2 regions of the Priestia sp. 3CA3 genome follow, and region 2 is predicted to be linked to the other one. Evidence: riboswitches for the same ligand, from Rfam matches in the RefSeq annotation. Region 2 holds a riboswitch; the other holds the start of a gene.
The links. A riboswitch is a leader RNA that binds a small molecule or an ion and turns the genes downstream of it on or off. The one in region 2 is predicted to bind FMN.
Positions count from the first base shown of each region.

Region 1 (10,187 bases), on a different contig from region 2:
ATTGGAATGGCAATCTCATCTCCTGCCATCTCTCCGCACATGCCTACCCACTTACCTTCTTTGTGAGCCGCTTTGATTACCATATTCACTAAGCGAAGAATCGCTGGGTTATACGGTTGGTATAAATAAGACACGCGCTCATTCATGCGGTCAGCAGCAAGCGTATATTGAATTAAATCGTTTGTTCCGATAGAGAAGAAATCTACTTCTTTAGCAAATAAATCTGCGATTACCGCTGAAGAAGGAATCTCTACCATCATCCCTACTTCGATGTCTTCCGAAACTTGTACGCCTTCTTGTTGAAGTTTTGCTTTTTCTTCTAAAAGAATAGCTTTTGCTTGACGGAACTCATCAACAGTAGCAATCATAGGAAACATAATTTTCAGATTACCGTATACGCTTGCACGTAGAAGCGCACGAAGCTGTGTACGGAACATGTCTTGCATCTCTAGACATAAGCGGATAGCACGGAATCCTAAGAATGGGTTCATTTCTTTTGGTAGATTTAAATAAGGAAGCTCTTTGTCTCCACCGATGTCAAGAGTACGAACAACCACTGGTTTGCCTTCCATACATTCAAGAACTGTTTTATAAGAAGTAAACTGCTCTTCTTCCGTCGGAAGATCTTCGCGGCCCATATATAAGAATTCTGTACGATAAAGGCCAACGCCTTCGCCGCCGTTTTCTAATACGCCTTTTACATCTTCTGGTGTACCAATGTTAGCTGCAAGTTCAACGTGATGATCATCAGCTGAAACCGTTTTTTCATTTACAAGCTTAGCCCACTCAGCTTTTTGTTCTGCATACTCAGCGGCTTTTTTCTCGTAAGCTTTTACTGTTTCTTCGCTTGGATCAACGATAACTTCGCCATCTAAACCATCAACAATTACTAATACGCCGTTTTGAATGTCTTCCATAACTGTTTTTGTACCTACAACAGCTGGGATCTCCATTGAACGCGCCATAATTGCTGAGTGAGAAGTACGTCCGCCAATATCTGTTGTAAATCCTTTTACGAACTTACGATTTAACTGTGCTGTATCAGACGGCGTTAAATCTTCTGCGATAATGACAACTTCTTCTGAGATTAAGCTTGGATTTGAAACGTTTACACCTAAAAGATGAGCTAATACACGTTTTGTTACGTCACGGATATCAGCAGCACGTTCTTTCATATATTCATTGTCCATTGACTCAAACATATTAATAAACATTGCCGCTACTTCATCAAGTGCATGTTCAGCGTTTACATTTTCATTCGTAATTTTATCTTTAATTGGATTAATAAGTTCAGGATCGCTTAGAACTAATAAGTGAGCTTCAAAGATTTCTGCTTTGTCATCTCCAAGTTCTTTACGAGCGTGCTCTCTAATAATTTCAAGTTCTGATTTTGATTTTTCTAGCGCAGCTTCTAGACGTGCTACTTCTGCTTCAACTTCAGTTACTGATTTTTTTTCAACGGTTAATTCTGGATTTTCTAGACGAAATGCTTTAGCAATAGCAATGCCGCTAGAAGCGGCAATGCCTTGAATTTCCTTTGTCATTATTCGCCTAATCCTTCTTTGCTCATTGTATCTTCAAGAGCAGCAAGTGCATCTGCTTCGTCAGAACCTTCTGCAGAGATAGTGATTGTAGCGCCTTTTTGAATACCTAAAGACATAACGCCCATGATTGATTTTAAGTTTACAGTTTTACCGTTGAATTCTAAGTTGATGTCAGAATCAAATTTGCTTGCTGCTTGTACTAAAGTTGTTGCTGGACGTGCGTGAATTCCTGAGTCTGCTGTTACTGTAAATGTTTTTTGTGCCATGTTAAATCAATCTCCTTTTTACTTTGAAATGTTAATAATATTTGCTTCTTGTTGAGAAACTTGGCCCTGCTTTAAGATATCAATTTTTTCATCAGCTTGTAAATTCGTGAAAATGATCGGCGTAATCGTCGATGGCGCATTTTCTTTTACAAAGTCTAAATCAATTTTCAATAGAGGCTGTCCTTTTTTCACTTCATCGCCTTGGGCAACTAAAGCTTCAAAACCTTCGCCTTTTAAATTAACTGTATCAATACCAACGTGAATTAAAATTTCACGTCCAGTCGTTGATTCAATACCTAAAGCATGTTTCGTCGGGAATAAGTTTACTATTTTTCCGTCCACTGGTGCAACTACTGTGCCTGTTTTCGGAATAATCGCAAAACCGTCACCCATTAATTTTTGTGAAAATACCTGATCTGGTACTTCCGATAAAGGTACCAATTCTCCCTCAATCGGTGAAACAATATCATTACCATTATCGCTTCCTACTTCAGATGTTGCAACAGGTTTTTCAATTGTTTTTGTCTCTTCTTTTGTTACAACCGGTGTTTTGCCATTCATAATGTCTTGAATTTGACCTTTTAACGTGTCAGATTTCGGACCGAAAATAGCTTGAATATTGTTACCAACTTCAAGAACACCAGCTGCTCCAAGTTTTTTCAAACGGTTTTTATCAACGTTACCCACATCATCTACTGAAACACGTAAACGCGTAATACAAGCATCTAAATGTGTAATGTTTTCTTTACCGCCAAGTGCAGCCAAAATATTTGTCGGAAGCTCTGCTGCTTCTACTTTTACATCTTCTTCTCCTTCTTCTTTATCTTCACGACCCGGTGTTTTTAAGTTAAATTTACGGATTGCAAAGCGGAAACCGAAGTAGTAGATAACTGCTAGAACTAAACCTACTGGAATAACTAGCCACCATGCTGTGCGGTTTTGCATAACTCCAAATAGAACGTAATCGATAACCCCACCTGAGAATGTCATACCGATTTTAACATTTAATAATTGCATAACCATAAACGACAAACCAGCAAATACTGCGTGAATCGCAAATAATACTGGTGCTACGAATAAGAACGAGAACTCAAGCGGCTCTGTAATACCCGTTAAGAAAGATGTTAAAGCAGCTGAACCCATGATACCAGCTACATATTTTTTGTTTTCAGGACGCGCTTCGTGATAAATCGCAAGAGCGGCTGCTGGCAATCCGAACATCATGAACGGGAATTTACCAACTTGGAATGTTCCTGCTGTTAAAGGCACGCCATCTGCTAATTGAGCAAAGAAAATCTTTTGGTCACCATGAATATGTTGACCTGCTTTATTGACATAATCACCAAACTCAAACCAGAACGGAGAGTAGAAGATGTGATGAAGTCCAAATGGAATTAATGAACGTTCAATTAATCCAAATACAAACGCTGATAAAGTTGGGTTTGCATCAATCATGTTGGTAGAGAAAGCATTTAATCCGCTTTGAATTGGCGGCCAAATGAAAATCATAATAACACCTAAAAGAATTGAAAATACCCCAGTAATAATTGGTACAAATCGTTTTCCTGCAAAGAACCCTAAGTAAGATGGTAATTCAATATTGAAATAACGATTATACATGGATGAAGCTAAAATACCTACTATGATACCCCCGAATACACCCGTAGCTAACGTAGGAATTCCTAAGATGCTAGTGTAAGCTGGATTAGCACCCATTTTGTCAGGATCTAGTTGTCCTGTAGCCACTAAGATTGTGCTCATCGTTTTGTTCATAATTAAGTAACCTACGATTGCAGCAATACCTGCTACACCGTCACCACCGGCTAAACCAACGGCAACACCAACGGCAAACAATAGCGATAAGTTGTCAAATACGATTTGACCCGCCTGCGACAAAACATTTGAAACTAATTGAACCCAGTCTGCACCAAGTGCCGGTACTGCATCCAACAATGTAGGGTTTTGAAGCGCTGTCCCTACTCCAAGTAAAATCCCTGCTGCCGGTAAAATCGCAACCGGTAGCATAAGCGCTTTTCCGACTTTTTGTAATACTCCAAAAAGTTTTTTAAACATGACGCTTACCTCCTTTTATATATTTAGTGTGCAACAAGCTATTTATTTGATACGTGAATCATTAACGCGCTTTCATAAAACGCTTTCTTTAACTAGAAAACTCATTACATTTCCCGGTGTTATGAGGCGAAGTCTTCAATGATTGCGCTTTCTTATAACAAAAAAAGGCATGAGGAAAAAGAAACGACAAATGGATATACTCATCCAATTACACATCGCTTCATTTCTCACTCATGCCTGATCGTATCAGTAACACGTATTGAAATGATTTTATAAATCCGTTTTTGTTATAAGTCGCTGCAGATGCATCGTTAAGTAAACTGCTTCTGCTTCATACACAGGTAAATGTAACGCTTGCTGCATTACTTTTATCACTTTCCAAGACACATTGTAACACAGAGGATATTCTTCTTTCAATAGCAAAGCAATTTTTTTTGGTTCTTCTATTTTTTCTCCTGTTTTTACTCGATCAATGGCAAAATGCAAATGACGAATCAATCTCATATAGTGTACAGATTCTTTGTCTACCTGCAGATGAAGCGATTCTTCAATCACATTAATGATCGTTTGAATAAGCTGCGAGTCTTGATTCACTTCTAACAGGTTTTTTTCAGTCAGCGCACTATGGATATGAAGCGCGATAAAACCAATCTCTCCTACCGGAAGCTGCACGCCTATTTTACGACTAATGATCTCTACCACTTCAGATGCGATTGTATATTCCTCTGGATATAAGGCTTTTGTTTCAAGTAAAAATGGATTTTTAAGACCCATCCCCTGCTGAAAACGTTTTATCGCAAAGGCGATATGATCTGTCAATGAAATGTGTATATGCTCATTCAAAGGGATATTAACGCGTTTTTGAATATGCGTTACAATATCATTCATCATTTCAATTACATCTTCATCCACCTGAGCTAAAAGCTGCTTGTACTGTTCTTGCTCTTCTTCACTCTTTAGCAAAAACATTTTTTCCACAGCTTTTGCATCGATTTCATCGCCTTTTTTCTTGTTGAACCCTATTCCTTTCCCAATTAGCACAACTTCATCATAGGTAAGGTGTTTAGCAATTAATACATTATTATTAAGTACCTTTTCTACAAAAAAGGACTCTTTCACGAATCCTTCACTCCCCTGTTTCGGCTTTCTATTATTTGCTTTCCTATCTTACAAATAATACGCATAACCGTCAATTCATTTTTCTTTGCTTCAAATATTATTGAACTAAACTATTTGAGTTACGTATTATCTTAGTAGTTCTTCGCTGGAAACGCAACGTCTTTTTTACTCGTCCCATAACAATTTTTCATAATAAAATGTTGAAGCATAACGCTCAGAATGAATATACCCGCTTGTAAAAGCGTAAAAAGAACAAGTGAAGTGGTAATAGATACCAGTAAAATCCCATAGTGAATTAGTAAAATATCTACTATACGCAGCCCCGCTATAATGATCCCAGCTCCAATAAAAAATTCTTTGACTACACTCCAAACGAGGAGAATCGTAACAATACAAACATAAATCATCGTTGCATTTACGGAATCATGAGTAACCGACGCAAACCATCCCGTATAAAACCAATTATTATGAAAGTATGCTAACAGCAGAAACATAATAGTAGAAGTAATGGCGAGCATTCCCAGAAAAAATGTAGCGTAATGCACAAATGTCATATACCGTTCTGTTAGCCATACATACCAAATCTTTGAAATGCTAAAGCCTATAGTCATTAAAACGCCTGTATAAATTGTTTTCCACCAGTGATGTGTATAAATATCCCAGTGTAAAAATAATTCTTCAATCCCCATAAACATAGCCGAAATGATTAAAATATAGCGAAATTTTAATTGATAAGCAGCTACCACCATAGCCATGATTGGAAAAGCAAACGTTTGAGAAGTTAAGGACCCAAACAAATTATCAAAATATTCATTGGTCATAAAATCAGGATCGTACTCGTAACTTTCAAACAACACAAATACAACATACTCTAGTACATAAGCCATTCCAATGATAAAAAAAAGCAAAACGACTAGCTTTTTATCTTTTTTACGTATGAAGACTGTAAGCAAAACGGCTGTGCTGATAATAATCAATGCAAAAAAAGCAGTATAATGAGGCATAGACGTCTCCCTTTTACGACCTAATTATTACTTAGAGTAAGACGTTTTAGCTAAATTATACATAGCTAGCTGCTATTCAAAAGAGATTGAGACATACTACATCAATCTAATCTAAAGGCGAACAAATCGGATACATGAGATAGTATGGATCGCTTGCTGCACTGCAGGTGATTTCCCTGCAAGGCTTCGCTTTCCGTACAGGAGCCTTCGCCCTGCTCTCCACTCAACAGTTAGAAGCCTACATACAGGAAACCTATGTTGTAATGTAACCCTAACCATGAAAAAATCCGAACGATTCATCGTTCGGATCTTCTTTCAACTACCATACTTTTGTTTCAGCCTCTTTTAACTCTTTATCTTACAAAAACTGGAATGACCTCTATTATCCTTCAATCATTTTTGAAAGGTTGGCCATTTCGATAGCTGATGCTGCAGCTTCCCATCCTTTGTTTCCTGCTTTTGTTCCTGCACGTTCAATTGCTTGCTCAATTGTTTCAGTTGTTAATACACCAAAGATAATTGGTACGCCTGTTTGTAAGCTTTGAGATGCAACGCCTTTTGCTACTTCATTACATACAAAATCAAAGTGTGGAGTAGCTCCTCGAATAACCGTTCCTAGCGTAATAACCGCGTCATATTTTTTAGATTCAGCTAATTTTTTAGCGATTAATGGAATTTCATAAGCACCCGGTACCCAAGCCACGTCTACATCTTCATCAGCTACGCCGTGACGTTTAAGCGCATCTTCTGCTCCACTAAGTAAACGCCCTGTAATAAATTCATTAAAACGCCCTACCACGATTCCGATTTTTAATCCTGTGCCAACTAAATTTCCTTCATATAAATGATTCATCTCTTGTTCCTCCTGCTAGTAGTAATATATAGTTATTTACATTTCTTTTCATGAATTAGCTTCATTTGTTATAACGAAAAAAAGTGTAAACTTATAAATGTAATAAATGACCTAGTTTTTTAGCTTTGGTATCTAAGTATTTTTTATTGGCATCCACTGCCGGCATTTGAAGAGGCACTCTCTCTACCACTTCAAGGTCGTAGCCTTTTAGCCCAGTAATTTTGCGAGGATTGTTCGTTAAAAGCTTCATTTGTTTGACTCCAAGGTCCTTTAAGATTTGAGCACCGATTCCATACTCTCGTAAATCCGCAGCAAACCCGAGTTTTTCATTCGCTTCTACGGTATCGTATCCTTCTTCCTGCAGCTTATATGCTCTTAGCTTATTTAATAAGCCAATACCTCTGCCCTCTTGACGCATATACAGCAGAATGCCGCGTCCTTCTTCTTCAATTTGCGTAAGAGCTGCGTGAAGCTGAGGACCGCAGTCACAGCGCTCAGAGCCAAACACATCTCCAGTCAAACACTCGGAGTGAACACGCACGAGAACGGGGCTATTATGATCGATATCACCTTTGATAAGAGCCACATGTTCTTTATTATCAAGTTTATTTGTATATCCTACAGCCTTAAAATCACCAAATGCCGTAGGTAAGCTTACTTCTACTTCACGGCTAATCAGCTGGTCATGTTTGCGGCGGTAGGCAATCAAATCTTTTATTGTAATCATTTTTAAATCAAATTGCTCTGCAATCTTTGTTAAATCCGGTACGCGTGCCATTGTTCCATCTTCATTCATGATTTCACAAATAACACCCGCAGGCTTTCCTCCTGCTAACACGGCTAAATCAACAGCGGCCTCTGTATGACCCGCACGCTGCAGAACGCCCCCGTCTTTTGCAATCAACGGAAAAATGTGTCCTGGTCGTTGAAAATCACTTGCTACCGTTGCTTCATTTACAAGAGCCATAACGGTAGCAGAACGTTCGTACGCACTGATACCTGTTGTACTTGAAATATGATCAATACTTACTGTAAATGCTGTTCCATGTACATCCGTATTGTTCACTACCATTGGGTGAAGATTCAATTTATGCGCAATTTCTTCATTAACAGGTGTACAAATTAATCCTCTTCCATGAGTAGCCATAAAGTTAATAACCTCAGGCGTCGTTTTTTCGGCTAATGCAATAAAATCTCCTTCATTTTCTCGATCTTCATCGTCGCATACAATAACCACTTTTCCCTTTTTTAACTCTTCAATGGCTTCTTCTACTTTATGAAACATCTCTTTCACCTCACTGTTAATTTGTAAAACCATGCTGCTGCAATAAATCCTTCATATTACCTGAACGATTCGAGACGCCAGGAGTTGACTTATTCGTCATCATTTGATGCATATATTTAGCTAACATGTCGCATTCAATATTCACCTTGTCTCCTCGCTGTTTGTCTCCCACGACTGTGTGAAGCACCGTATGAGGAATAAGAGAAATAGTAAATGATTGGTTGCTGACATCAAAAATAGTAAGACTTGTTCCGTCTACAGAAACAGATCCTTTTAACATCATAAATTCACGAAGTTCAGGGTCGACTTGAATTTCATAATAAAAGGCATTTCCTTTACGTGTTTTGCTTACAATGGTTCCAATTCCATCAACGTGTCCGCTAACGAAATGCCCTCCAAACCGGCCATTTGCAGCCATCGCCCGTTCTAAGTTAACACGTGATCCAACGGTTAGAAGCTGCAGGGTACTTGCTTTAATCGTCTCCGGCATGACGTCGACCGTAAATTCATTTTGAGAGTAAGCTGTTACGGTTAAACAAACGCCGTTAACTGAAATACTGTCCCCTAAGTTCACATCTTCTAACACGGTCTTCGCATCAATCGTAAGAACAATTGCTTCTGTAGCCTTTTGAATCCGTTTTATTTTTCCAATTTCTTCAATAATACCTGTGAACATTTTCTTCACCTGCTTTGGCGCTATTCCAACTTCTTATGCCGTTTTGAAATAGCAGCTGCTTTTTTTTCATATTTATCTTTCCCCCAACCACTGAAAATAAAAAAGCCCCTTGAACAAATGTCCAAGGGGTCGGCTGAGCTGAATCAGTTTTATCTATGCAAAATTCCGCTAATTGTATACGAAATAAACAGTTATGTTTTGTGTATGAAAACAAGGGTAGCTTTAAAAAAGGCAAACCTGTCCCTTATTAATACAACACAAAAAAACAACTGTGCTTCCTGATCCTTCTCCCATCCAGACTTTTACTGTCGGCTCTAGATTTTAACTAGATCCACCGCTAACATACATCGTATGAAAACGGGTCACGGGCTTAAAAGCATATGCTTTATCACCGCCGGTTGGGACTTACACCCGACCCCGAAGGATAATATATTCGACTGCTAGAGTCTTATTTGTTTTACATTATAGCAAAGTAAAATCGACTTGTCACATCATTTAACTTCGTTTTTTCACATCCGCTCTTCAAAATCCAGCTTTTAGCTTATTTTTTCTTTTTTAATACATAGCATCCATACAAAAGCTAGTCCAATATAGCCAAATATCGGATACAAAAACTCAAGAAGCTGAGCATATCCAAATTGCCCGATAATAAAGCATGCCAAGATAATAAACGCAAAAGCTTGTTTGTCATTCAGGGGAAGAAATGATTGAAGCTGTTTAGCGATTCCAAATACATTTCCAATCAATGTAGTAAAAATCTCGCCTAACACAACTACCGTAAATAAAACATTCACCCACGCTGAGATATTTTTAACAACGGCACTCATAGGAATATCAAGTTGAAATGAATAAGGCAAATTGGAAAGGGCAAGATGAGTAGAAACAAGCATAAACGTAAGTACACATCCTCCTATTACGGCCCCTTTTTTGATCACGCTCTTATCTTTCACGGAGCTTCCTAATGGAACTAAAACGGCCTGAGCCAAAGCTAGATTTAGGGAAATATATAAAAAGGGACTAACCGCCCACTTCCACTGTGTGACGAGCGTTAAGTCTGGCTTCGTTTGAATCAGTGAGAAATAGCTGACATTTGGCACAAAGATGATAAAAGCAAATGAAAGCATCATCGGCACAACAAGAGAATTAACCATTAAAATACCGTTAATTCCTCTTGCGATAAATATATAAGTTAAAACAATTGTACAAACCATCCCAACAGGAGGCCACAGCCCGAACTGTTCTTTTCCTATTGCCCCCGTACTCGCTAGCATGACTGAAGTTACTCCAAATAAAATGACGATCATTACACCGTTTACCGCTTTTCCAAGTACATCACCAAATAAATATGTATTAAGCTGCTGATAAGA
Region 1 covers NZ_JBXENJ010000005.1:221,996-232,182, reverse strand. Annotated here, with positions in the region: gene ptsP (phosphoenolpyruvate--protein phosphotransferase) at 1-1,544, opposite strand, end outside; gene AC1VNJ_RS15305 (phosphocarrier protein HPr) at 1,544-1,810, opposite strand; gene ptsG (glucose-specific PTS transporter subunit IIBC) at 1,829-3,883, opposite strand; gene glcT (glucose PTS transporter transcription antiterminator GlcT) at 4,154-5,002, opposite strand; gene AC1VNJ_RS15290 (hypothetical protein) at 5,134-6,006, opposite strand; gene ribH (6,7-dimethyl-8-ribityllumazine synthase) at 6,389-6,859, opposite strand; gene AC1VNJ_RS15280 (bifunctional 3,4-dihydroxy-2-butanone-4-phosphate synthase/GTP cyclohydrolase II) at 6,951-8,144, opposite strand; gene ribE (riboflavin synthase) at 8,161-8,820, opposite strand; FMN riboswitch at 9,099-9,249, opposite strand; gene AC1VNJ_RS15270 (YkvI family membrane protein) at 9,357-10,187, opposite strand, start outside.
Region 1: linked by a shared signal. The riboswitch ahead of ribE (riboflavin synthase) and the one ahead of AC1VNJ_RS02715 (ECF transporter S component) in region 2 are both predicted to bind FMN.

Region 2 (22,511 bases):
TGTTGCTGATAGTATTATTGAATAATTTCGTTACTGTACCAAAGCTATCGCGTCGATCTAATAAATAATCAATGTCTAAACCATTAGGATCATGCAGCGCTCCGTATGCATCAGATATCCCTACAATTTTAGCACCAGCGTCGTGCATGAACTTAGCTAAAAAGCTTCCTGCATTTCCAAACCCTTGTACTACTACCCGTGCACCTTGTAATTCAATGCCTCGTTTTTTCGCTGCTTCACGAATACAAATAGTTACTCCTTTTGCAGTCGCTGTTTCACGGCCGTGCGAACCACCTAAGACAAGGGGCTTTCCAGTAATAAAGCCAGGCGAGTTAAATTCATCAATCCGGCTGTATTCATCCATCATCCAAGCCATAATTTGTGAATTTGTAAACACATCCGGCGCTGGAATATCCTTTGTTGGTCCAACAATTTGGCTAATCGCACGAACATATCCGCGGCTTAAACGCTCTAATTCTCCAAAAGACATATTTCGAGGATCACAAACAATTCCACCTTTTCCTCCACCGTAAGGAAGGTCAACGATTCCACATTTTAAACTCATCCATATAGATAGAGCTTTTACTTCTTTTTCAGTTACGTTTGGGTGAAAACGAATTCCACCTTTCGTAGGACCAACTGCATCGTTATGCTGCGCTCGGTGACCTGTAAAAATCTTAACTGATCCGTCATCCATACGAACAGGAATTTTTACTGTCATCATTCGTAATGGCTCTTTTAATAGTTCATACACTTCATCAGGATAGCCTAGTTTTTCTAACGCTTTATGTATCACTGTTTGTGTAGATTTTAAAACATCATGCTTCTCTTCTTGACTATTTTTACTGTCTTGCATCTTGTCGGCTACCATCTGTAAACCTCCTAAAATGTATCGAAAATTATTCGTTTTTAATTGAATGGTGCTTCTTTCATGACATAGTATACACCCTTAGTTTTACATTGCAAAGGAAAATATCGAACTTTTAGTATTTTTTGTGTTCTTCTAAGAAAACGCTTCCAATAACTTTACAAGGTATGCTACAATGTTTTAAGTCTGCCTCTTTCCTAGTATGCGTTAATCGTCTTAAAAAAATAAAAAACACCCGGTGATAAAGAGCACTTTCAACAACTTTGTACAAGCTGACAGTGCAGCCACTCTTATTTTAATAAAAGTGCTTTATCCTTCACGGGTGTAATTATTTCAATTAAACAGTTAAGAAAAGACAGAGTTAATATACTCCAGAGCTCTCTTTTCTACTAATATTTTTCCATATTCATTTACGCGGTGCTTTGTAATTGTAGAGGGATTTCCATACTCCGCCAAAACCGCAATCATATTCCCAACTTCAGCCGGTGACAGCATGTGATAATCCAACAGCACGTAAAAACGTTTTTCGAATGAATAGAGCACGCTATCCGTATCGTAAAAGTTTGACATGCGCTTGGTCAGCTGAATGACATCTTCAAATGAATCAAACTCAAAAAACATGTCTTCGCTTTCATCTAGCATGACCTGCATTTCAATGAAGTCCTCGAACTCGTCTTCATCGAACTCACCGTAGCTGGTTTCTTCTTCATACTGCTTTGTCACAAATACAACCATTCCCTGTGCTTGAAGTGAAAAAACTTCTACCGAAAGAGAATTTGTAGGTTCAAAGTTCAGTTCTTGAGAAGCTTGCTCTATCATCTCACGAAAGAGCTGTTTTACTTTGAATGTATCTGTCCATAGATCTTCTTTTGTTAACCCTCTTTCTTTTAAATCATCGTAGGTCAAAAAAACTTTTAGCTTATTATAGTTTAATCGTTCAAGCCTCATTAGCGTCCCTCCCCGCTTGCACTCATAACCACATGGTTCGATAATGCAGTATATGTATTTTTTGGAAAACGGTTCGTGATGTTTACTTACGAGTTTACAGGTTTATGAAAGGAAAGACAAGCTATTCTCAATCAATTTCTGCTAATTTTTTTGTTAGCCAGCTGTTCCACTCTTCTTTTGTATTTCCTAAAATAAACGGCTGAGCCTCGCCTTTTCTTTTGCTATCTAAACCATCAAACACATAACCGCCTAATCCTACTTTAAGATGCGGGAATTTCTTTATCATTTGGTTCGTCAAATTCAGTGTTTTCTCGGCATTTTCCATCATTGTGCATGACATAAATAAAAACGTTGGGTCTACTTCTTTAACAATTAGCTCAACATCTTTATCTTCAATGCTGCTTCCTAAATAAATAACCTCAAACCCTTTACGGCGTAAAAATAGCGTAAAGACTAGAAGTCCAACTTCATGTGTCTCATTAGGCCCACATACAGCAATCGCTTTAGGCAATAAGCCATTTGAAGGCAGCGAATAAAAAATCATGCTGATACGCGTTTTTAATACTTGAGTCGTATAATGCTCATGAGCACTTGTGATTTGCCCTTTTTCCCACATATCTCCAACCGTCACGAGTAGAGAACCCAAAATATCAATAACCACTTTTTCTACCGAATACAGGCTAAACGCATGATTAATTAAATCCTGTGCTTTTCCTTCTTCAAAAGATAGAAGCATCGTTAACAGCTCATCCCTAATTTTCTGAGGGGAATCTACTTCTCCTTCTTCTTCAAACGCTCCTACTGTACTACTTTCCGTTTCTAATAACGAAACCGCTTGACTAATCGTAAAACCTCCGCTCACTTTTTCCGTGAGCCATTTTAATTTCCGCAAATCTTCCTCTGTATATAACCGATGCCCCGATTCATTGCGGACAGGATTTAAAATTTGATAGCGTCGTTCCCATGCACGCAAAGTTCCCGGCTGGATCCCGACCATATTTGAGATGGCTTTAATATTATACTTCCCTTCGTGAGCCATACGTAACCTCCAACTACTCTTCGTGAACTGTTTCTATTAATTGAATTATAGGATAAGTTATCCTGTGTGTAAAATTTGTATATGCTATGTAAAGAGTTTGTTCAAGGCTATTCTTTCCTTTTTAAAGTGATATAATGCGTTTGTGCTCTAGCTTGTAAACGGAGAGGCAGGGAGGTTGTACCATATCCATTACTAACAAAAAGAGGAATCTGTCTTTTCTCTTTCAGCCCTCCTAATTCATACATACCAAAATTAAATAAGCGTATCTGTCCTCCGTGTGTATGTCCGCTCAAAATTAAATCTACTTTTGATTCTTCATCTACATAATAGATAACATCAGGATTGTGGCTTAGAAGAATGGTAAGCTGGTCAGGTTCAATGGAAGAAACAGCTCGCTTTAGATCCATCTCACCTTCGGATAAATCATCTACTCCCGCAAAATTGCATGTAGTACCATGTTTAGAAACTGCAGAGACATGCTCGTTTTTAAGGGTAATAACTCCCTCATCCTTAAGCATCTGCTTCAATTGCACTTGACTTACTTCGTAATCATTATTTCCCCATACAAAATAGACCGGTCCAAGCGTTTTAAGCTTTTGAATATTTTGACGAGCACGCAATAAAGGTACTCCTCCTTCTAGTAAGTCACCGCCTATGATCACAAAATCTACTTCACCAGGTATTTTTTCCAACAGCTTCGACGAAACTGTTCGCTTATGTACATCCGATATAAAAAACAGGCGTAAAGGCTGCTGATTTCCGGGAAATGTTGATAAATGAATCGTTCTTTCTTCTACATATGTACGATGGGCTTCCGAAAACATAAAAATCAGCAGGCCTATGCCTAACGCTAAAATAATTAAAGAAATAACCATATATTCTCCTTCTTTTCATTTTATACACGGTGTGTTTCTGTTAAAGAAGAAAGGGCATAAATTGTCGCAATTGTTAACAAACCTACTACTTGATAAAGCGCAACTGTGCTTAACGATAAAACTCCTATCACACATAGACATGAAACAAGATATTCATGCCATTTTACCTTATAGCCTTTTAGAAACAACCGACTTTGCAGAAACACTTTACGAACTGCCGCCGACAGACAAAAAAGAGCCGTGAAAAATAAAATTATAATACCAAACACATCTAACGGATGTAAAATCATTTGAATAAGTAAATAGGTTAACGAAGCTTTTGAGCCTACAGCCGTTAAACTGCTGATATAATAACTGCATAACCACGCAGCCAGCAAGTTAAACCAATCTCTCACAAAAAAACCCCCTTCACTAAACTTCTATGTAAAAAGAGGCTTTTTCATGCGATTCTATTTATTTTCATGATATAAATTAATTCCATAAGTGGACTGCATCCAGCGGAACGTTTCTTTTCGGTTCTCCCATGTTTCAGGCGTCGCCCATAGCTCTTTGCTTCTTTTAATAATCTCACAGCGCAAGTCTTGAAAAGTCTTTTCCGCTTTCTCGCTTTTTTTCTGCAGCTGTACAGTATAAAAATAAAGGGAGACGGTGAGCAATAGAAACATCAAATGCCCTATGTTACCTAACAAAAATGAGAAAAATTCGCTAAACGTCGTAAAAAAACCGCTTTGAAATATGAAAAAAAAGTAGCTAATAACAGCCGTTACGCTGGCTAAAAACAAAAGCTTCCATCTTTTCTCTTTAGCTTTCAGCTTATTAACCGTCTCTTTTCTTTTGATAACGCTCGCTAATATATATTGAAGTGTTTCATCGCTTTCAAAGTCTATCAACTTGTTTTCCAACATTCCACCCCCTCGTATGCTAGTACAACATATGAGTGAATATAAAAGATTATGTGGATAACACTGAAAATAATGGCTGTTTCCTTAACCTTTACTGCATGAGTTCTTCTGACTGTACAGATTTCCCTTTTGACTTTCGTATCTGCAGGCCTAATAAAAAATCAATGAGAAAATGAGTAAAAATCGTGACATACAAATTTTCAGTCCACCAAAACAGCAACCCTATTAAAAAGCTTAAAACCACAACCGAAATAAAAAGAAACCACTTTTTTAAATATCGAATGTGAACGAGTGCAAATACGATACTCGCCCAAAAAAGGCCAAACTGAACTTGTATAACCCCTCGAAATAATATTTCTTCTGAACAGGCAACGATTAGGCAAATAAGGGCTAGATGAGGAATGGAACGATTAGCAAATAAACGTTCATTAATCCCTCCGTCATCATATAAATGCTCGGGTACACACTTCATTAGAAGCATATCTCCTCCTACTACCAAGAGAGCTGTACCTCCCCCGTACAATAAAATAGAAGCCCAATCCAGCTCAAAAAACTGTAAAAAGGAATGCCACGAATCAAATGTGAAAAAACCGATGCCTAAAGCAATAAAGCAGATGAGCAGCTGCGTTACATATAAATTTTTAACCAGCTCTGCATCCGTCATGGATGAAATAAGCTCTTGCTGTGACTTTGCCATTATATCTCTCCTTGACGAAGCAAACGAGCTAATTCTAATTCCCAGCCTTGAAATGTCCATTGCTCTTGCTCACCATTTGTTTTTTTATAGGCTTCTAAATCCAATCCGCAGCAATCGCAACAATTCTGAAGCTCTGATTTTCCCAGCTCATTGAAATAGCCAAGCAGCACCTGACGACGGCATTCTTTTGCCTCAATAAACTCCTTCATCGCACGGTACTTGTCATGTTTGTTTCGAAGACGTTTATTTACAGCTGCAACAATCGTTTCATGCAGCGATTCAGGGATTTTCCTAGGTTCAACATGTTCATTTTCCACTACATTTTCTCTGTACAAATAATAACGAATAAATCGCCAATGTGTTTCTTGAATACCCACTGTATAAAGAAAATGAGACTCTACTTGTTTTAAAGGAATGGCCTGATCATGATTTCGTAAATACGACAGGCAGTATAAGATGATATCTGAAGAAGGAAGCTCAATTTCAAGTAAAGAATGAGCAAAATCATCGTCTCCTTCGGCATAAAGCAAAATCGCAATACTGTTTTGCTGATCGCGTCCACTTCTTCCAATTTCCTGTACGTATGCTTCTAGCTGCGTAGGTGTATGAAAATGAATAACAAAGCGAACATTCGATTTATTAACCCCCATTCCAAATGCACTTGTGCAGCAAATGATATCCAGCTGATTTTCTAAAAATTGCTGTTGAACAAGCATTCTTTCATTCGGTTCCATTCCCCCATGGTAATACTGCACTCGCTGTATCCCATTTTCCTTTAGAAGCTGTGTTAATGCTTCTGTCCAAGATCGGCTGGAACAATAGATAATTCCTGGACTTTGCAGTTCACTAACGTACATCAGCAACTTCTCTTTTTTCTCTTCAATACTTGCAACAAAATCAACTTTCATCGCAATATTACTTCGATTCATGGAATAGATGTGCTCGTTGACAGCAGGCAGCGATAAGTAGCGCTTAATATCTTCCACTACTTCCCTAGTCGCAGTTCCTGTTAGTGCCAGACATAGCGGACTGCCAAGTTCCTTCCATATATCTCCTAACTGAAGATAATCCAAACGGAAATCATGTCCCCACTGAGAAATACAGTGCGCCTCGTCCACAACGAAAAGGCCTACCTTTGCCTGTTTTAATGCTTCTACCACAACAGCGTTTTGCAAAATTTCAGGAGATGCATAAATAAAACGATAAAAAGCTAAATCTTTTAGCGCCCGTCTTTTTTCTTCTTGTTGTAGGAAACTATTTAAGGCAATAACTCTCTTTTCTCCACTTGCCTTTAGTTGTTGAACTTGATCTTCCATCAGTGAAATTAAAGGAGATACAATCAGCACCGGTCGGTTCAACACATAAGCGGGGAGCTGATAGCACAATGATTTCCCTGTTCCTGTAGGAAGAACCGCTAACACATTATGACCTGTTAAAATATCTTGAATAATCTCTTTTTGTCCTAGTCGAAATTGGCTATAGCCAAATTGTTTCTGTAGAAGTTGTTCTATCTTCACATCAAACACCACTTTTTTTAGTATCAGGTAAAATGTTTTGCTAATACGAGACGAATCTGAAAATAGGTAACGTCGTCTTTTACTTCTTCCTTTATCGCCTTTAATTTATTTGTACGCAAACTTTCAAAAGCCGAGATAATTTCTTCCTGCTGCTTAGGCGATACGTATGCATCGATTGAAAAAGATGGAACAAACAGAGCTAATTCTGCAATATGATCTTCAATTGTACTTTCTTTTAAACGCCTTATATAAGCAATTTCTTCAAGCGCCTTTCCTTTTTGAAGCCAGCTATACGTTTTTAACGTCGAGCTTGTCAAAGGCAATTCTAAATATAGATCATGCAAAAAAGAAGAAAGTACATGAAAGCTTTCATTATTTTGACTCACTTTTTCAATGATATGATGAATAACCCCTAAAAGTTGAATATGCACATAATGCTCATCGAGTTCATATTGATATGCTAACTGATTTTTTGTAAAGCCTACTCTTTCGTATCCAGTCAGTTGCAAAACAAAAAGAGACGCATCCCGTTCCGTACAATCTTTCAAGCACGTTCGGAGCTCTTTGAATAGCTCGGCGGCTAACTCTTGACGCGTTTGCTTTTGAGACATAATATACGTTTTGACCCATTGAATGACCTCAGGATTTTTGGAAATGGGTAAAAACCCTTTTTGAAAATACTGTAGGTTTGATAAGGTCTGAATGAACAAAGTGATTCTTGCTAAAAATAATTGAGTACTGCTTGCGAATTTCCATCCGTCTAAAGCTGGATGAAAGGGCCGAGCCGTCAGTTCATCTTCAAGGCGTGTTCGTCCCTTATCTGTCATCACATACTTTTGATTTTCAGTTTCTTCGATATACTGCTGTTCTTTTAAATATGCAACGCAGGTTTCAAAAGACCGTTTATCTAAGTAAAGAAATGACTGAAAAAGAAAAGAGATTCCAAAAATTTTTCCGTCTTGAATTGTTTGCGCTGACTTTTTACCTGTTAATAAATGATAAATACCATAGGCGGTTCGCTCACCTTTTAACTGTTTTATACAAAATAAAATGCTAACTTGAATATAATTCAAAGGTGTCAACTTCCTTTCTCATTCATTGTACCAAAAGTGACCAATAGCATGTGAGATAAAGGCTTTTTAGCTCTTTCCTTTATGTATCAAAACGTTTGGATAAGTGAAGAAACCTTGATTTGATAAGCATTCTCAGTGACTTTTCTATTGAAAAGTTTTATAAATCATTTTACAATGAATAAGGAGAAATTTCACTCTTGATTCGCGAAGAGATTATATAATAAGAAATTTTCGAACACTTTACAGGAGGTCTTGTTATGCCAAAATATACAATTGTTGATAAAGATACTTGCATCGCATGCGGCGCTTGCGGAGCAGCAGCACCAGACATTTATGATTATGATGATGAAGGTATTGCATTCGTAACATTAGATGATAACCAAGGTGTAGTAGAAATTCCAGAAGATCTAGAAGATGATATGATGGATGCAATGGAAGGCTGCCCTACGGATTCAATTCGCGTAGCGGATGAAAAATTCGAAGGCGATGCTAATAAATTCGAATAAGTATTGAACAAACCTGTAGTATAGTACATGCTGCAGGTTTTTTTATATATAAAAATCGCTCTCCCCGGGAGAGCGATTGAATTAAACAGCAACGCGGCGCGTGATCCATTGCTTCATTTTTGAAAACAATAAGACAAAAATAACCCCTGTTGCTGCTCCTTTTATTAAGTTAAACGGCAAAATACCTGCAACGATATATTGACGCGCTTGTTCACTAGACATTTCTGGCGATTGTAAGAAGATTGTATACGCCGGTAAAAAGACATAATAATTTAAGACAGCCATGAGTACCGTCATTACAACCGTACCCGTAACCAAACCTATCGTTACGCCTTTAGCTGTTTTAAATCGACGGAACATATATGATACAGGAAGAACGAACAGTAAACCAGCTACAAAGTTCGCCACTTGACCAACCGGAACCCCTGTGGCACTTCCTTGAATTAAATAATTCAATAAATTTTTTATTCCTTCTACTATAACAGCAGCCATAGGTCCAAATATAATTGCTGCTACGAGTGCAGGAATTTCGCTAAAATCAATTGTTAAAAACGGAGGTAATCCAGGAATCGGAAAATTAATCATCATTAAAATGTAAGCAATACTGCTTAACATTCCTAGTACAACCAGCTTTTGAGTTTTCTTACTTTGTTGCATCTTGCCTCTCTCCTTCTTTGTGATCCACTCTTCAAAGAAGAAAGGTTCAACTTCATATCCCCACGCAAAAACCTCCCAACAAATGATTCGTTGAGAGGAGACATGGCAGGCATATTTAATAAACGTTCATCACATTAGGTTTTGAACGCTGAACCTCCACCTTCTCCCATCCAGACTGTACTGTCGGCTTTGGAATTTCACCAAATCTGCTCGTATGCATTACATATAAGCTCGCGGGCTCAAAACAATTTGTTTTTTTACCGCCGGTCGGGAATTTCACCCTGCCCCGAAGATAGACCAATATTTAATTATGAATTTATTATATGTTATCTCGAATTAAAAGTAAATAAAGAAGTTTTTTTATTTCCTATTAAATTGATGTCTTTTATAAACTTCATTACTGTTTTATATGTAAAATAAGGAAATAAGTGCATAACCAACAGCATTATGACATATTTATAGTTTCAATTTTACGTTTACAATTGTGTATTTGATAACTAATTGTAAAGTTTAAAAAATATAATTGACAGAATTTTTTTAACATGGTAAATTATCAAATATTTGATGATAGTAAAATCCAAGGGAGATGTTCACGTCATGTATAACGTATTAGTAGCTGATTCAATTAGCAATGAAGGTCTTGCTCCACTACTTGAAGCTCCTCATGTGAATCTTACGCGAAAAAAAGTTGAAGAAGTTGAGAATGATTTGCATACGTACGATGCGCTTTTAGTACGGAGTGCTACGACGGTTACAGAGGATTTGCTGGCAAAAATGCCGAATTTAAAAATTGTTGCTCGCGCTGGAGTAGGTGTCGATAATATTGATATTGAAGCCTCAACCAAACGAGGGGTTGTCGTTATTAACGCACCGAACGGAAATACCATTTCAACGGCGGAACATACATTTGCTATGATGGCTAGCTTGTTTCGGCATATCCCCCAAGGAAATGCTTCAGTCAAAGCGCGCGAATGGAACCGCTCAGCATTTGTTGGAACAGAGCTTAATCGCAAACACCTGGGCATTATCGGATTTGGACGAATTGGCTCAGAGCTTGCTAAACGCGCAAAAGCCTTCAATATGAGCGTTCACGTTTACGATCCTTTTTTAACCTCTTCCCGAGCTGAAAAACTAGGCGTAGAACTATTATCCCTGGATGAATTACTAGCAGCAGCGGATGTAATTACCGTACACACTCCGCTTACGAAAGAAACCAAGGGATTGCTCAATCATGAAACATTAGCCAAAACAAAGAAGGGTGTATTTTTATTAAACTGCGCACGCGGCGGGATCATTGATGAAAAATCCTTAGTTCATTATTTAGAAATTGGCCATGTTCAAGGTGCAGCTATTGACGTATTTGAAGTTGAACCGCCGATTGATAACCCTTTGTTACATTTTGATCAAGTTATTACAACTCCCCATTTAGGAGCTTCTACAAAAGAAGCCCAGCTTAACGTTGCTGAAGACGTGGCACATGACGTTCTGCGTTTTCTAGAAGGTAATCCTGTAAGTTCATCCATTAATTTACCAACGCTTTCTAAAGAAGTTTTTGAAAAAATTCAGCCGTTTACGAGCCTTACTAAACAAATGGGAGCTATTTTATCTCAATGCATGCGAGAACCCGTTCAGCATATCTCGATCTCCTACGGAGGTACAGTGACGGATTTAGAAACCACTTATATTACACGGAGCTTGTTATCAGGCTTTTTAACCCATCGTATTGACTCACCTGTTAACGAAGTCAATGCTTCTATGATTGCCAAAGAACGAGGAATTACATTTGGTGAAAAAACATCGGAAGATACACAAGGATATTCTAATATAATTGACGTTACAGTAACAGGCGAACAGCGTACATTTACGATTACGGGCACTTATATAGCAGGATATGGACCTCGAATTGTTAATATTGATTCGTTTGATATTGATTTTTATCCAGAAGGACATCTTCTTTATATCCGTCACAGTGATCAGCCCGGAGTTATTGGAAATGTAGGGAAAGTACTTGGAGATTTACGTATTAACATTGCTACCATGCAAGTGGGCCGTAAGCAAAAAGGCGGCGAAGCCATTATGATGCTCACGTTTGATAAACTTTTAGATGATTCTGTCATCACTTCATTAAAACAAACAAGCGAAATTGTGACCATACAGCGCATTGAGTTGTGACATTGAAAAAAGAGCCTTAGCGGCTCTTTTTTTATGGACTTATTTTTAACACTTGTCCTGCATTTAAAGCGGTGTTTTTTAAATGATTCCACTTTCTTAGCTGCTCCACATCGACTTCATATTTGGCCGCAAGTTCAGATAATGTATCTCCTTGATGGATAAGAATACAGTTATCAGAAGCCTGATGTAACTGCTGAAAAACCGTGGCAGCTAAATCGTTTTTTACGTATGCCGATAGTTTTTGCCTGTCCAATTTGGCGAGTGGGTTTACCGCATTGGTTTTATCCGGATTCCAACTTCCTTGATGAACTTCAAAATGCAAATGTGCACCTGAAGATCGTCCTGTATTGCCAACCCATCCAATGTTTTGACCTGCGGCTACAGAATTTCCTTCTGCAACAAGTCGTTTCTCTAGATGAGCATAGACCGTTTCGTATCCATTTGTTTGTTTGATAAAAACAACTTGCCCGTATGTATTTGAATAATAAGAGCGGCTCACCACTCCTTTTGCAACAGCATACACCTGTGTACCAACAGGTGCTGCTATATCGATTCCAAAGTGTTTGGCGTGACGAGAACCAAATATATCGGTTAAGACTCCTTCAACCGGCCACTCCCACTGCTTCTCTTCTGCCTTTACCATTTGCCCGCCCAAAAATAAAAGACCTATACACAATCCCATCACTAATACAACCAATATTCTTCTTAACACGTCAATCATGAAGAAAGAACCTCCTATGTAGATCTTTGCACACAAAACATACTATATGCCAATTCCTTCTTTTTTAGACTTGTTTATAGAAAAAATAAAGAGATGTGATTCTCCAATGAATCACATCTCTTTGCTATTCTTATTATTTCAGCCGAAGACAAACTGTTAATTAGCATGTGTTTACTTTGGCAGTTTGATAAAGAAAGTTGTTCCTTCATTTAATTCACTTTCAACCGCAATAATCCCTTGATGTGCCTCCACGATATTTTTAGCGATCGCAAGCCCAAGACCAGTTCCTGACTTTCCTCTCGTTCTAGCTTTATCAGCTTTATAAAATCGCTCAAATACAAACGGAAGATCTTCTTTTGGAATCCCTGCTCCCGTATCTTGAACAGAAAGATGGATTTCGGATTGACTTTTATCAAGATGCAGCTTTACTTCTCCGTAGTCATCCGTATGACGAATGGCATTATCAATTAAGTTTGTCAGCACTTGTTCCATACGGTCTGAATCAATCATCGCTTCAAATTCATCTTCTATTTTTCCATTAAGAGACAGTTTAATATGTTTTTCTTTAGCTAACCCTTGAAACTTGCGCAAAACACGTTCTGTAAATTCAACCATTGCTACAGATTCTAAGTGAAGCTGCACATGTCCCGCTTCCATTCGCGCTAAATCTAAAAGTTCATTTACAAGCCGGCCCATACGGAGTGATTCATCATAAATCACCTGTGCAATTTCTTTCTTTTCTTCATCCGTACTTGCAATATCGTCAATAATAGCTTCACTATAACCTTGAAGCATAGAAATAGGTGTACGCAATTCATGAGACACGTTTGCAATAAAATCTTTTCTTGATTTATCAAGTTTACGCTCTTCAGACATATCTCGCAGTACAGCTACAGCACCGCGGATTTTCGTTTGATTATAGAGCGGTGACATTAAAATGACCCACGTTTTCCCTTGAATTTTCAACTCTGCACTTCGCTCCGTTTCAGTCTCTACTACCGTTTGAAACAAATGCACGACGTTTGCTGGAAGCTCAGGCACCTGCTGGTTGTTCACATCCTGCTCGTAATACCAAGTCTGAAGAAAATGCTCCGCTGGGGGATTGGTAATTAAAATCGATCCGTCTCTACTAAACGTAATAACACCGTCTGCCATACTGCTTAAAATACTTGAAAGCTGTTCTTTTTCCTGATTGAGCGCATTGAGATTAAACTTTAACTGCCTGCCCATTTGATTAAAAGCAATCGCTAACTCTCCAATTTCATCGTGAGTTAAAATAGGTACTTTTGTATCAAAGTTCCCTTTGGTTACTTCAAATGCCGCCTGCCTCATTTTTCTAAGAGGTGCTGTAATTCGAGTGGATAAGAAAAAAGCAAAGATAGTAGTTAAAATAATAGCAATACCTGCAGCCAATAAAATGAACTTAGTCGTATATTGAGCGGGCTCTTCAATTTCAGAAAGAGATTGATACAGATAAACGCCGCCTGTCGGTTTATTATCTTTCATTAAAGGTACACCGACAACAAACATTAAAGGCTCATCACTCGTGTCTTTCTTTGTGGTCATGTACATTTTTTCCCGTATTACTTTGCCTTTTTCAACCACTTGATTTAGCTGATCGTTTTGTTTAACAATGGCCGAAATAGCTTTCTTATTTTCTTTATCAGGATGTGTGGAATGCCAATAGAAATCTTTATCTTGAACAATAACTACACTTGCTTGATCTGCAAGTTCACGAGCAATGGATAGTCCTAGCTTTTCATCCTCTGTTTCCTGCACAATGGTAGAGATTTTAGCAGCCGTTTTAGTTAAACGGTTTTCTGCGTCTACAACATGATAATTTTCAAAAAACTGAAGCAGTAAAATGGTCAAAATAAATAAAACAAGCGTAACGAGCAATAGGATAGTAAACCATAGTTTACCAACTACACTTCTCCAAAACATCAGTTATTTTCAACCTCAAATTTATACCCTACTCCCCAAACGGTTACGATCATTTTCGCCGCTTGTGACGATACGCGATTTAACTTTTCACGCAAACGCTTGACGTGCGTATCTACCGTACGAAGATCTCCAAAGAAATCATAATGCCACACTTCACGCAGCAGCTGCTCTCTGTCGTATACTTTATCTGGCGTTTTTGCAAGGTAGCATAATAATTCATATTCTTTTGGAGTTAAGTTAACTTCTTTTCCGTCTGCTGTAACGCGATGTGCATCATTATCAATCGTTAAGTGATCAAAGACAATAAGGTTTTTCACGCTCGTTTCTGGCTGAATAAACGTTGCTTGAGAAGAACGTCGAAGCAGTGCTTTTACGCGAAGAACCACTTCTCTTGGGCTAAACGGCTTAACGATGTAATCATCTGTACCTACTTCAAACCCTTGGACTCTGTTTACTTCTTCACCTTTAGCTGTAAGCATGATAATAGGAGTTGCTTTTTTCTCGCGAATTTGTTTACAGACCTCAATACCGTCTATGCCAGGCATCATTAAATCTAATACAATCAAATCATAATCTATGTGTAACGCTTTTTCGATTGCTTCATGCCCGTCGGCTGCTTCTTCAATGATGTATCCTTCTTTTTCTAAGTACATTTTTAACAATCGTCTAATGCGATCTTCATCGTCTACTAGCAGTAATCTTTGTTCGTTTTGCATGTATTTTCAACCTCCTAGTCTTAGTGTACAAAAAAAAACCGGCGAGTTCTACTTATGTTACCCAAACAATGTGACAATTCGTGAACACCTTTATGAAAAATAGCTTTTTTCCTCAAAAAAGAGGTTGAGACATATCGAAATCCATCCAATCTACAGATGGACAAATAAAATACAGGAGCTAGAAGCAACTACATATATGAAGCCTCCGTTCACCATGCAAATAAAAAAATCCGAACGAATGTGATTCTCCATCAAGAATCTCAACTCATCGTTCGGATCTTCTTCAACTAAAATATCTTTATTTCAGCCTCTATTCTATTTTTAAAGGTTACGCATATGAATGTAAACCTGCAATAACTAGGTTCACGGCCACTAAGTTGAACATGATGATGGCAAACCCGCCAACTGCCAGCCAAGCTGATTTTTCACCGTGCCATCCTTTAGACAGCCGAAGATGAAGAAAAGCGGCATAAAATAAAAAGGTGATCAGCGCCCACACCTCTTTGGGGTCCCATCCCCAAAAGCGCGTCCAGGCCATCTGAGCCCAAATCATAGCGAAAATAAGTGCTCCTAATGTAAAAATAGGAAATCCAATCGCCACTGCTCTGTAGCTTACTTCATCAAGCAAGTCGCTGTTTACCTGCTTTACAAGCGGCTGCAGTGCGGCTCCAATTCGCTTCCGTAAAATAAGACGAATCAGCCAATATAAGACAAACCCACCGGCTAACGACCAAATAACCGTATTTAATTTTTTAGCATTGATAATAGCCGGCATATCAACAAGCGGCTGTATGTCGTTCCCGTCTGTCCACTCACTTTGATGAGGCCCCACTAGCGGAACCATATGATATACGACTTGCTCTTGTTCGCCACTTTTATTAACCCAATTAAATGATGACTCGTAGTGAGCCGCATTAAAAGCCAGCGTCACCGCTACAAACCCAAGCGTACTAATAAGCGTATACAGGATGAATTCCAGCCAAAATGCTTTTTTATTTCGCTTGGATTGATCAATTGTTTTGATTAAATAAATCAATCCTGCAACAAAGCTAATGGAAAGCACGGCTTCACCCGTAGCTGCCGTTGTAACGTGAATATGCAGCCAATTCGTCTGGAGAGCTGGTATCAGCGGCGTAATTTCAGTTGGAAACATGCTTGCATAAGCAATGATTAAAAGAGCCACCGGCAAGGCAAAAAGTCCAAGCATGCTAAGACGATAAATAAAGTAAATAACAATAAATGCGCCAACAAGCATCATGCCAAAAAACGTCGTAAATTCAAATAAATTACTAACAGGAGCGTGGCCTGATGCAATCCACCTTGTAATGAAATAGCCAATCTGTGCAATAAAACCGATGATGGTAACCGCAATTCCAAACGTTGCCCACTTTGTTTTCTTTTGAGCTGCTCGCTTATCTCGAATAGCTCCTCCGAAAAAAAAGGTTGCAACTAAATAAGCAATAAACGCCACATACAGTAAATTACTACTTATACTCGCGTAATCCATGCTTTTTCCTCCTATTTTGTTTCTTTATCATTTTGGTCCTTCAGCTGTGTGAGGGATGTGGATTCTAATAAACCATTTAATTCTTTTTTAAGACCATACCAGTTTTTATTTGTATGTGCGGCCAACCATATCTCATTATTGACTTTTTGAATCCACATGCGGCGATGATTCCAATACATCCCTTGAATCACACCAATCATAAAGATGGCTCCGCCAATCCCTAAAAACCAAAGCGTATAGTCTCTGCGAACGGTTAATCCCGTTACATTTTTCGTTTCTACACCAGCAAAGGTCATTTTATAATCGTTATTTCCTAGCGGTTCCAAGTTCTCTCTAATTCCAACAAAAGCAACTTCGCCTTTTTTATGCTGAGGCGTAATCATTTTAAATACAAAAGCCGGGTTGTTAGGCACTCTTGTTTTTGTATTTGGGTTTCCTTCATCATCAAAGAAAAAGTCTGGAAAGTAGCTCATGAGCTTGACTTTATATCCGTTTTTTATATCATATGTTGCTTTTGGATTATGTAAATCTACTGTAAGTGAACCAACGTTTTTATTTGCATTTTTATCTGTTAAATGGAAAGACATAGAGCTAAACTCATTTAACTTGAAGTCCACTTGGTACATGGCATATCCTTCAAACTTAAGCGGCTGATTCACACGAATCTCTGAATCTTTTATTTTCTTTAGCTTTGGATCTGCTCCCGGTATAAGCTTTCCTTCGCGCTTATACAGACTAACATCCGCTTCATATTTTTTGGCTACTTTATTATTCCCTGCACGATCAATTGCTTCTTGAAACACGGCGCTTTCGCTATCTTTATCATACGTTTCCACAGTAAAACGATGGTTTTTCAAAAAATACTCTCCGTTCGTCCCAGGAATAACTTTTGTTTCACCTTCACGGATCCAAAGAACTTCATCTATATACATACCTGGTACAAATCTAAGCATAGCACCTAGTAAAAAGATAATGAGACCGATATGATTAACGTATGGACCCCATCTTGAGAAGCGTCCTTTTTCAGCCAACAGATTGCCCTTTTCTTCGCGAATAGAGTATCTTCTTTTTTTCAGCATGCTTTTTACATGTTCATAATCTTGATCCGTCCACGATGATGAAGTGCTGTATAAACGCTGTCTCTTTAAGAAGTTTGGATGTTTTGTTACACTCTGCTTTTTTAGAGCTCGGTACAAAGGCACTACTCGATCTAAACTGCAAATGACTAACGACATTCCTAAAGCAGCAATTAAAAGCAAGTACCACCACGATTCATAGAGATGATGAAAACCTAACTTATAATAAAGCTCTCCTGTCCATCCATATTCCTTTTGATAATACTCACCTGCTGTCACATTAGGAGGTATGTAAGCTTCTTGAGGATAAATGGTTCCGACTGCAGACGCAACAAGCGTCACAATAATGATCCAAATGCCTACCTTTACAGAAGAGAAAAAATTCCATATTTTATCGATAACTGTTTTATTGTACGTTTGCGATCGCCTTGCGCTTCCTTCATAACGCATATCTACTAATTTTTCAGTTGTTTCTTCTGCAATTGGTTTACCACAGGCTTCACACAAAATCGTACCATGCGGGTTAACGTGTCCACATTCACATTTTACGTGTTTCATTGTCAACACTCCCTATGGTTTAATTTCTTCCATATATTCTTTTATTTTAGATTCTTCTAATCCGCCAATAAAGCTGTCTACAATCTTTCCGTTTTTATCAATTAAAAACGTAGTCGGAAGAGGATCTATCCCGTACGCACCCAACACTTGTGAATCTTTATCCATCAAAATTGGAAAAGATAGCCCATACTGTTTAGCAAACTGCTCTACCGCTATATTCGTTTCTGCAACGTTAACAGCTAAAATTTCAACGCCTTGCTTTTTATATGCTGCATACTGCTTTTCCATCGCCGGCATCTCTTGTTTACAGGGCTTGCACCATGTTCCCCAAAAATTCAAAAAAACTCCTTTGCCTTTGTAATCTGATAGCTGATGAGTTTCTCCATTAATATCTCTTAATATAAAGTCAGGTGCCTCATCTCCTACCGATACCTTTTGTTTATCAGCAAAAAATTGAGCATAAAGGGTATATCCAACCGCGCACAGTAAAACTGCTAATATAACTGTTCGAATAATCAAGCGCTTTTTTTTCATAGCACGAACTCCTTTTAACCGCTTTCAATACGCTTTTTTTCTACCATTATATCATTTTTTTGGTAGTGGCTTTCCGATAATATTTCGACGTTTCTGTGAAGTCTTCCTCTCATTCTACAAGTTCGACATTTTTTCAAAAAACCTTGCTTGATTTTCTAATTCACGACATTTTTCATAAAAAAAACAGGTAAGTGAAAATTACTTACCTGTTTGAGACATTGAATATAATTGTTTGACTTCATGAGCCGTAAGCTCGCGTGCTTCTCCTGCATTTAATCCGCGTAAGTCTAAAGGTCCGTAGCGCTCACGTTTTAACTTTAATACAGAATGTCCGATTGCATCGAACATGCGACGTACTTGACGGTTTTTCCCTTCGTGAATCGTCAGTTCTACGATCGCCGTCTGCTTGCTTTTATCAATGGAAAGAACTTTTGCACGAGCTGGTGCTGTTTTTCCGTCTTCAAGCATCACTCCGCGCTGCAGCTGTCTGATGCTTTCACGACTTGGGATTCCTTTAATTTTAGCCACATACACTTTATCCACTTCAAATTTCGGGTGCATTAGCTGATTAGCAAATTCACCATCATTTGTTAAAAGAAGTAGACCCGACGTATCATAGTCCAGACGTCCAATCGGGTAAATTCTTTCTTCTACATGCGGAAAGAAGTCAACGACTGTTTTTCTTCCTTTGTCGTCGTTAGCAGCTGAAATCACGCCTCTTGGTTTGTATAGCATAAAATAAACGGGCGCTTCGCTTTCTACCGGCACTTCGTCTACTTCAATTTTATCGTTAGGACCTACTTTCGTGCCCAATTCTTTTACAACTTTTCCATTTACTTTCACTCGGCCTTGGCCGATTAATTCTTCAGCTTTACGTCTTGATGCTACACCTGCGTGAGCAATCACTTTTTGTAATCGTTCCATTAACACTTCACCTCTTGTAACATCTTACTTGTTTACGAAGTAATACACAAGTCTATTTGCCACACAGAGGTAGAATTTTCGATTTCTTACCGGCCAAATACAAGGATTACGATCACAACTGATGCAATAATCCCTACCAAATCCGCCAGTAAACCAACCTTCAGCGCATCTCCCATTTTTTTAATACCTACTGCTCCGAAATAAACCGTTAAAATATAAAACGTGGTATCTGTACTTCCCTGCATGGTCGATGCCAAACGACCGATAAAAGAATCAGGTCCATATGTAGAAATTAGATCCGTTGTGATACCAAGGGCAGCCGTTCCAGATATGGGTTTAATAAGAGCTAAAGGTACAATTTCAGCCGGAACGCCGACTGCTTGCAGCATAGGTTTTAAAACAGATAAGAAAAAATCAAGGGCTCCTGAAGCTCGAAAAATAGAGATGCTCACTAACATGCCGACTAAGTAAGGAATGATGGAAAAAGCAATTTGTAATCCGTCTTTCCCTCCCTCTACAAACTTTTCATACGTAGGAATTTTTTTGTAGGTTCCATAAAGTAAAATACATCCTACGATAAGAGGAATAAACATCAATGATACTTGATTAAGCATCGTCATTTTCGTTTTCCTCCTTTTCGCGTACGTCGATAATAAAAGAAGCGATCGATGATGATAGCTCCTATTGTAGCTACAACAGTTGCTAAAAGCGTAGTACCCACAATTTCAGTAGGATTAGCCGAGTTATACGTAATTCGAATGGCAATAACTGTGGTCGGTATAAGCGTTAAACTGGTTGTGTTAAGTGCTAAAAGTGTGATCATAGAACGGCTTGCTTCGTCTCTGTCGCCGTTCAGTTTTTTAAGCTGCTCCATCGCTTTAATACCAAGAGGAGTTGCCGCATTCCCCAGCCCAAACATATTCGCCATCATATTGGACAATATGTATCCTAAGGCCGGATGATCTTTTGGAACATCAGGGAAAAGTCTAGTAATAATGGGTCGAAATAGTCTCGCTAACTTGTCGAGAAGCCCTGCACTTTGAGCAATATTCATCATACCTAACCAAAAGACCAGCACGCTGATTAATCCAATGCTGATGGTCACCGCTTCGCCTGCTCCTTGAAAAATTGCTTTGTTTACATCACCAATTTTCCCATTTATAATTGCAAAAACAATTCCGATAATGGTCAGCAGCATCCAAATAATATTAACCATCTGTTTTGGCTCCAGACTGAATAAACATTAATCGCTTCACTCGATTAAAGAAACCTTCTTGCTGCTCGGCCTGCTTTTCGAAATAAATAGGAACACTGTCAATCGTTTCTCCACTTCTATAAATATCGAGCTTCCCTACAACATTGGGAACTTTCCCTGTTTCTTCCCACTGCTTTTTAGGCTGAATTAACGTTGTTTTCACTTCTACAGAGCTCTGTTCTTTCTTTGTAAGAGGATAGACGACATTTCGTTTAATATACAACTGATCTTTATAGAAAGAATCTTTTATATCTGCCAATTCGCCTTTTGCAGCTAAACTGGTCATATCATATTTATCAAATGCATTTTCATACATGGAAATGTGATCGTTCCAATCATCTGGCGCATTAATCGTTACGGCGATTAAATCCATTCCATCTTTTGTAGCAGTTGTCACAAGCGTTCGTTTTGCTAATTTTGTATATCCTGTTTTTCCGCCAGTACAGTATGCATATAGTGTTGTCAGCAGTTTATTTTTGTTTTTCCACACTCGATCCCATTTCTCTTCAGGGTGCTTCATTCGATAGACTTTTGTTCCTGAAATCTCTTTGAAAATTTTATTATTCATTGCATAGCGCATAAGCAAAGCCATATCGTGCGCTGTTGAGCGATGATTTTCATGATCGTCTAATCCATGCGGATTTTGAAATGTTGTATTCGTCATGCCAATTTCTTCTGCTTTTTTATTCATCAAATAAACAAATCCATCTTCGCTTCCTCCAACGGCTTCTGCGATAGCTACAGCAGCATCATTACCTGAGCGAAGCATCAAGCCATACACTAAATCTTTTAATTTTATTTTTTCACCTTCAACTAAATACACAGAAGAACCTTCAACGCCAACTGCGTTGTGGCTAACGGTAACTTTTTTATTTATTTTGCCAGATTCAATCGCCAGTATTGCTGTCATAATTTTTGTGATGCTAGCAATTCGGCTAACTTGATCTGCATTTTTAGCGTATAACACTCTTCCTGACTTCTGTTCCATCAAAATAGCACTATGAGCACTTACACTCCCTGCTGCAGATGATACGGAAGGCCAACCGCTGAGACATAGCAATACAATAAATAGATAGATGATACTTTTTTTGCTTCTTTTCATGTCATCCCCGTCCCTCTACCTGTTTGTACAAGTTTATGCTCGTCTTTTTTGGTTATGAATGAAAAGATTTGTCCATACAAAAAAGAACATAGAAAAACTCTATGTTCTTTTACGGTTTCACTTCATTTCTTGAAACGATTGAAAAAATAAATCTGCCTCTTGATTGGTTCCTTCTTGTAACAAATCTTCTGGAAGCGGCGGCAGCTCTTCGATACTTTTAAGCCCAAAATAGCCTAAAAATTCTTTTGTCGTTCCGTATAAGATGGCACGCCCTGCGCCTTCCGCTCGTCCCACTTCTTTTAACAGAACCTTTCCAATTAAAGTTTGAAGAGGTCTTTCCGTTTTCACTCCGCGAATCTCTTCGATTTCAGCTCTTGTAATTGGCTGCTTATACGCTACAATAGCTAACGTTTCAAGCGCTGCTTGTGACAATGATTGATTAGCAGGAGCTTCTACGAGCTTCTCAATATATGGTGCATGCTCTTTTTTTGTAACAAGCTGATAGGCCCCGCCTATTTCAACAAGTGTAACTCCTCTGGACTTACACTCTTGCTCTAAGCTTTCCAAAGCACCTTGAATGTCTTCATGAGGCTTTTCTATAATCTCAGCTAACCGGCTAATAGACAGACCTTCATCACCAGAAACAAAAAGTAAGCTCTCAATAATAGCCTGTAAATTATTCGTTGTCATTCCTCTTCATTCCTTTCTCGATACGATACATAAAGCTCGTCTAGATTGTGCTGCTGTTCCACAACGATTTCATTTTCTTTCATTAATTCCAGCACAGCTAAAAACGTTACAACAATATGATCACGCTCTTGATAAGGAAACAGCTGATAAAAACTTTTTTTCCCTTTAAAGGCTTTTAATTCATTCACAATTTCACTCATGCGCTTGTCAATTGGAATATCTTGTCTTGC
Region 2 covers NZ_JBXENJ010000001.1:510,799-533,309, reverse strand. Annotated here, with positions in the region: gene AC1VNJ_RS02765 (Glu/Leu/Phe/Val family dehydrogenase) at 1-856, opposite strand, end outside; gene AC1VNJ_RS02760 (genetic competence negative regulator) at 1,214-1,816, opposite strand; gene AC1VNJ_RS02755 (MerR family transcriptional regulator) at 1,944-2,855, opposite strand; gene AC1VNJ_RS02750 (metallophosphoesterase) at 2,963-3,730, opposite strand; gene AC1VNJ_RS02745 (hypothetical protein) at 3,751-4,125, opposite strand; gene AC1VNJ_RS02740 (DUF2663 family protein) at 4,180-4,635, opposite strand; gene AC1VNJ_RS02735 (CPBP family intramembrane glutamic endopeptidase) at 4,724-5,329, opposite strand; gene AC1VNJ_RS02730 (RecQ family ATP-dependent DNA helicase) at 5,329-6,846, opposite strand; gene AC1VNJ_RS02725 (YpbB family protein) at 6,870-7,919, opposite strand; gene AC1VNJ_RS02720 (ferredoxin) at 8,177-8,425, shown strand; gene AC1VNJ_RS02715 (ECF transporter S component) at 8,507-9,082, opposite strand; FMN riboswitch at 9,237-9,380, opposite strand; gene serA (phosphoglycerate dehydrogenase) at 9,680-11,254, shown strand; gene AC1VNJ_RS02705 (peptidoglycan DD-metalloendopeptidase family protein) at 11,286-11,975, opposite strand; gene AC1VNJ_RS02700 (ATP-binding protein) at 12,147-13,919, opposite strand; gene AC1VNJ_RS02695 (response regulator transcription factor) at 13,919-14,635, opposite strand; gene ccsB (c-type cytochrome biogenesis protein CcsB) at 14,964-16,142, opposite strand; gene resB (cytochrome c biogenesis protein ResB) at 16,154-17,776, opposite strand; gene resA (thiol-disulfide oxidoreductase ResA) at 17,789-18,310, opposite strand; gene AC1VNJ_RS02675 (pseudouridine synthase) at 18,509-19,234, opposite strand; gene AC1VNJ_RS02670 (spore maturation protein) at 19,321-19,854, opposite strand; gene AC1VNJ_RS02665 (nucleoside recognition domain-containing protein) at 19,851-20,450, opposite strand; gene AC1VNJ_RS02660 (D-alanyl-D-alanine carboxypeptidase family protein) at 20,443-21,591, opposite strand; gene scpB (SMC-Scp complex subunit ScpB) at 21,709-22,281, opposite strand; gene AC1VNJ_RS02650 (segregation/condensation protein A) at 22,278-22,511, opposite strand, start outside.